Regions from separate parts of the Peribacillus sp. Aquil_B1 genome, predicted to be linked through region 2. Evidence: riboswitches for the same ligand, from Rfam matches in the RefSeq annotation. Region 2 holds a riboswitch; the other holds the start of a gene.
The links. A riboswitch is a leader RNA that binds a small molecule or an ion and turns the genes downstream of it on or off. The one in region 2 is predicted to bind S-adenosylmethionine.

Region 1: another riboswitch for S-adenosylmethionine. It lies ahead of MPH60_RS00715 (methionine ABC transporter ATP-binding protein); the one in region 2 lies ahead of metK (methionine adenosyltransferase).

The regions. Positions count from the first base shown of each region.
Region 1 is NZ_JAKXEE010000001.1:138,195-141,374, forward strand. Features, by position in the region: gene MPH60_RS00710 (GNAT family N-acetyltransferase) at 344-814, shown strand; SAM riboswitch class I at 932-1,043, shown strand; gene MPH60_RS00715 (methionine ABC transporter ATP-binding protein) at 1,343-2,365, shown strand; gene MPH60_RS00720 (methionine ABC transporter permease) at 2,379-3,029, shown strand; gene MPH60_RS00725 (MetQ/NlpA family ABC transporter substrate-binding protein) at 3,051-3,180, shown strand, end outside.
Region 2 is NZ_JAKXEE010000005.1:144,187-147,366, forward strand. Features, by position in the region: gene metK (methionine adenosyltransferase) at 298-1,491, opposite strand; SAM riboswitch class I at 1,655-1,817, opposite strand; gene pckA (phosphoenolpyruvate carboxykinase (ATP)) at 2,223-3,180, shown strand, end outside.

The DNA.
Region 1 (3,180 bases), on a different contig from region 2:
ATAATTGGAATATAAATGAAAGAGAAAAAAGATGCTTGGGATTGAGTAGAGCTGAATAAACAAATTCCTCACTTAGGGTTACCCTGCAAAGTTAGACTCGAAAATTAAAATAAATTTGTTTGTTCCAACCCAATCTCCATTACTAGACCTCTCCAAACAATATTGGATTTGTTTTTAATTTAATATTATGGCCATTTCATAAAGGGATACAGGCAATATTCTTTTCAGAAAAAATGAAATAACAAGCTTGTAAAAGTAAATAATGAAATATCATAAAAAGTGTAAGTAAAATAAGTTTGTTTGCTTGATAACTATTTCACTAAAATGATAGAGGTGGATAAATTTGATCTTTCGGACCATTGATACGGAAAAAGATAAAGATATTATCGTTAAATTCAGGAAAGATTCCTTTGTTGTAAGTTTTGGATCTGAAGCTGGTTTTGGAGATGAAAATACATATCTGCAACGAATGGAAGAAAGGGTTCGCAAATTTCCGGGGGGGCAGGTAATCATTGAAAAGGACCAAGAACCGATTGGTCAAATGGAACTTCACATTCGGGAGTATGAAGGAAACGAGATTGGATATGTGAATCTATTTTATCTTATTCCCGAATACCGCAGTAAAGGCCTTGGCAAGGAATTGGTTCGCTACGCAGAAAACTTTTTCAGGCAATTTATTGTATCCGAATACCATTTAAGGGTTTCTCCGGATAATGGAAGGGCAATTCGTTTATATACGAATTCAGGCATGAAGAAGATAAGCGAAGAAAATGAAAAATACCTTGTATGGAGAATGAGTAAATCATTATATTGATATAATTAAAAAGTATCATTTCACTATACTGTGAAAATATTTTAAGCGATGAAAAATATGGTTGACTTTAGAGGGATTAGAATATATAGTGAAGGACATAATTAAATAAAACGTTAATTCTTATCAAGAGATGTGGAGGGACTTGGCCCTATGATACCTCGGCAGCGGGTTTTTACTTTTGTAAAAATACTGTGCTAATTCCAACGGACGAAAGTTTGAAAGATAAGAAGGAGCTTTTCTTAGATAATTAATTTAAGAGTTTACTCTTTTTTATGTCTAAAAGAGGCCTCTTCTGTCTGATGACGGAAGAGGCCTCTTTTGTTTATTCAAAATGTATATGGTTATTTGGAGCATTGGTGCAATTACTCGTGAATTTCGCAGATTTACTCGTGAGTTTCGAGCATTTACTCGTGAATTCAGCGCATTTACTCGTAAGTCCCAAAAATTTAACCCTATCATTATGAAACTTTGCAAAGCTCTTCTCTGGATAATGAATTCGTACAAATAAACAACATGGGGGGAGATTGGATGATTGAGTTTCAAAATGTTAAAAAGGATTATCAAACAAAAAAACAGACTGTCGAGGCTTTGAAGGGCATCAATTTGACAGTGGAAAAGGGGGATATATTCGGTGTAGTCGGTTATAGCGGGGCCGGAAAGAGTACGTTGATCAGGCTGGTCAATTTGCTTGAAGATCCTTCAGATGGTTCAGTGATTGTTGGGGGCAAGGATTTAACCAAGTTAAGCCCGAAGGAATTACGGGCAGAAAAGAAAAAAATCGGGATGATCTTTCAGCATTTCAACCTGCTAAACTCAAAGAATGTTTTTGATAACATTGCGATGCCGCTGGTTTTATCGGGAACTCCGGCTAAGGAAATCAAAAACCGTGTAGGCGAGCTATTGGAGTTCGTTGGCTTATCGAGCAAAGCAAAGAGTTATCCGGATCAATTATCCGGCGGTCAAAAGCAGCGGATCGGCATTGCGAGAGCATTGGCTACAAATCCATCGATCTTATTGTGTGATGAAGCTACGTCGGCATTGGATCCACAAACAACGAGTGCTGTTCTGCAGCTCTTAAAAAAAATTAATAAAGATTACAATATCACCATCTTGCTAATCACACATGAGATGTCTGTCATTAGGGAAATTTGCAATAAGGTAGCGGTCATGGAGGGCGGATGTGTCGTTGAACAAGGTTCGGTTTTCGAAGTTTTTGCGAAGCCGCAAACGGATATTGCAAAAAACTTCGTGAGAACGGTCATACATGACGAAATACCACAAAGTTTCATAAAAAGCTTAGGGTCTCATATCCCGATTATTTGGAAAATTAATTTTATTGGGACTACTTCTGGTACTCCTTTACTTTCAACGATCTCGAAGAAATATGATGTTCATTTAAGTGTCTTATCAGCCAATATTTCTGAAATTCAGGAAACGCCTTTCGGGAATTTGATCATCGAAGTTACCGGGAGCAAAAATGAGGTGGACATGGCTTATCAATATATTAAAGATGAGGGGATTCTCGTCCAGGAGGTGCAGGTAAATGGGTAATACGCTTTGGGGAATGGAAATAACGGCAGACCAGCTGTTGACAGCTTTCGGTGACACACTTTATATGGTAGCCATCTCATTGGTATTCTCCGGGTTGATCGGACTTCCGCTCGGTATCCTGCTTGTCATTACAAGAAAGGGTCACATCCTGGAGAATAAATGGATTTTTAATGTATTGAACCCGATCATCAATATATTACGGTCGGTTCCTTTCATCATCTTGCTTGTAGCAGTTATTCCCCTTACCAGAATGATTGTAGGCAGCGCGATCGGAATGAATGCGGCCATTGTTCCGCTCATCTTTTACGCGGCTCCTTATATTGCACGGCTTGTGGAGAACTCCCTGTTGGAAGTGGACAAAGGGATCATCGAGGCAGCTCAGGCGATGGGGGCTACGACATGGCAAATCATTTATCGCTTTTTGATTCCCGAGGGACTTAGTTCGTTGATCCTTACATTTACAACAGCGACAATCGGGCTTGTTGGATCTACTGCCATGGCAGGTGCCGTCGGGGCAGGCGGGGTCGGCGATCTGGCTTTGGCTTACGGTTATCAAAGGTTCGATACGATGACGATGATCGTTACAGTGGCGGCGCTCGTGATCATCGTTCAATTATTGCAATCCACCGGGAATTTCGTTTCAAGAAAAATAAGAAGAAGATAAAAATAACAGGAGGTAGGAGAAATGAAAAAAATCTTATTAACGATCATGGTATTGGCATTGGCCATCGTGGCTGCAGCATGCGGGAAAGAAGAAGGTGCATCAGGCAGTTCGGATGATGTGAAAACAGTAAAAGTCGGTGTCAGCAGCGGGG
Region 2 (3,180 bases):
ACTGCTCTGACTCACGAGTAAATGGCTCAAATTCACGAGTAAACCGCTATAATTCACGAGTAAATGGCTCAAATTCACGAGTAAACCGCTCTTATTCACAAGTAAAGCTACAATATCACGAGTAAACTGCTCTGACTCACGAGTATTTCACCCAAACAAACTGTAAACGACCCTGAATCACGCGTATTGCACGTAAGTTGAATTTCTTAGGGATTTCTTGAATTATTCCCGCTGACGGCAAAATTAATCCACAAAAAAAGGTGCCCCGCAAATTGCGGGACACCTTTTTTATATGATTTACGCTTGTGCTTTTAATGTTTCTGCTTTGTCCGTGCGTTCCCATGGAAGATCGACATCTGTACGGCCAAAGTGTCCGTAGGCAGCTGTTTGTTTGTAGATCGGGCGACGAAGGTCAAGCATTTTGATGATGCCAGCTGGACGAAGGTCGAAGTTGGCGCGAACTAGGTCAACAAGGACTTCTTCGCTAACTGTACCAGTTCCGAACGTATCAATTGAAATCGATACAGGCTCTGCCACACCAATTGCGTATGCCAATTGAACTTCCGCTTTGTCGGCAAGGCCTGCTGCCACGATGTTTTTCGCAACGTAACGAGCAGCGTATGCAGCAGAACGGTCAACTTTAGTGGCATCCTTACCAGAGAATGCACCGCCGCCATGACGAGCATATCCGCCGTAAGTATCAACGATGATTTTACGTCCAGTAAGACCAGCATCCCCTTGAGGTCCGCCAATTACAAAACGGCCAGTAGGGTTGATGAAGTATTTAGTTTGAGCATCGATCAATTCAGCTGGAACGACTGCTTTAATCACATGTTCTTTTAAATCGGCTTGAATTTGTTCAAGTGTAATTTCTGCATCATGCTGTGTAGAGATAACGATCGTATCTACACGTACAGGACGGTTATTCTCATCATATTCCACTGTTACCTGTGTTTTACCATCAGGGCGCAGGTAAGCAAGAGTTTCATCTTTACGAACTTGAGCCAAGCGGAATGAAAGTTTATGTGCCAATGAAATCGGAAGCGGCATAAGCTCTTCTGTTTCATTGCAAGCAAATCCGAACATAAGACCTTGGTCTCCTGCACCGATTGCATCGATTTCTTCCTCAGACATGTTACCTTCACGAGCTTCCAATGCTTTATCGACACCAGCTGCGATATCGGCAGACTGCTCATCAATGGAACTCAACACGGCACAAGTTTCAGCATCGAAACCGTATTTCGCACGTGTATAGCCAATTCCTTTAATCGTATCACGAACGATACGCGGAATATCCACGTAAGCGGACGTTGTAATTTCACCAGCAACAAGTACAAGTCCTGTTGTTACACTAGTTTCACACGCAACACGTGCATTTGCATCCTTAGCTAGGATAGCATCTAAAATGGAATCTGAAATCTGATCACAAATTTTGTCCGGATGGCCCTCTGTAACAGATTCAGAAGTAAATAGACGTTTCTTTGACATCATATTTCCTCCTTGGAATTTAGTATGTTGTAGGCATAAGCCTGATTTTTACGGAACTCGTTTCCCTCATTAGTTTCAACTATAGACACAGAATTACTTATAAAAAACACAAAAACCTTCCCTGGCAAATGAGGAAAGGTTTAAAATTCTGTCTTCTATCCTTTCACTCTTATCGTTCAAGGGTTTTTTACCTTGCTCAGGTTAGCACCATCACCACTATTCCTTGAAGACCTTCGCTTTATTTTCGGCGATCGATCTTGGAGTCAAGTTCAATATGGCAGGTTGCTGGGTTTCAAAGGGCCTGTCCCTCCACCAACTCGGGATAAGAGAATCCGTACAATTTAAGATATTATCGTATCTGGTTGGAATTTGTCAATGCTTTTCTAAAAAGAACATTTCCGCCCAGTATGGCGTTCATTTGAAAAACATGTTGATACAGCGTATTACAATGCAAAATACGAATAGAAATGTTGGAAATTGCCATTAATAATAAGTATTAAGCAGATGAAAAACGACTTCAACATTGGAAATTATTGCTTACTTACTTCCTATTAAAATAAATTCACTTCATTAAAGTATATGTGATAATCCTGACTCGGTTCCTGCCGGAATAAAATGATTAACGCGACCATCTGAAAATAATCACAAATTAGAAGAAATAGTATAGACTATTTAAATGAATGTGTTATACTAATTGTAATCTAAAAACTTAAACAAAGGAAGGTACCTCATATATGAATTCTGTAGATGTTTCTAATGAGTTACACCAGTTATTAACAGGAAACAATGTGCAAACTCAACTTTCAGTTCCTCAATTGGTCGAAAAAGTATTAAGCAGAAATGAAGGCGTTTTAACATCAACCGGCGCAGTAAAAGCTGAAACTGGCAAATATACTGGTCGTTCACCTAAAGATAAATTTATCGTGGAAGAAGCATCCGTTAAAGATAAAATCGATTGGGGTTCAGTGAACCAACCAATTTCCGAAGATGTGTTCAATAAACTATATAATAAAGTAGTTGACTACCTAAAAGCAAAAGAAGAGATTTTTGTTTTTAAAGGTTTCGCTGGTGCAGACGAATCATCTCGTCTTCCAATCCGTGTTGTTAATGAATATGCTTGGCATAACCTTTTCGCCCATACTTTGTTCATCCGTCCAAATGAAGAGGAACTAAGAGGTCACGAAGCTGAATTCACAATCCTTTCTGCGCCTAACTTCAAAGCAGACCCAGAAGTGGACGGAACCACTTCCGAAACTTTCATCATCGTTTCATTTGAACGCCGTACCATCCTGATCGGCGGAACGGAATATGCAGGAGAAATGAAAAAATCGATCTTCTCGATCATGAACTACTTACTTCCAGAGGCTGGAATCCTTCCAATGCATTGCTCTGCTAACGTAGGACGTGAAGGGGACGTCGCTTTATTCTTCGGACTGTCCGGTACAGGCAAAACAACTTTATCAGCAGATACTAGCCGTAAGCTGATTGGCGATGACGAGCACGGCTGGTCTTCTAACGGCGTATTCAACATCGAAGGCGGCTGCTATGCGAAAACGATCAATCTTTCACGTGAGAAAGAACCACAAATTTTCGATGCAATCCGTTTCGGTGCCGTATTGGAAAATGTTGTTGTTGATCCGGATACACGTGAAGCGAACTATGATGACAGTTCATTGACTGAAAACACTCGTG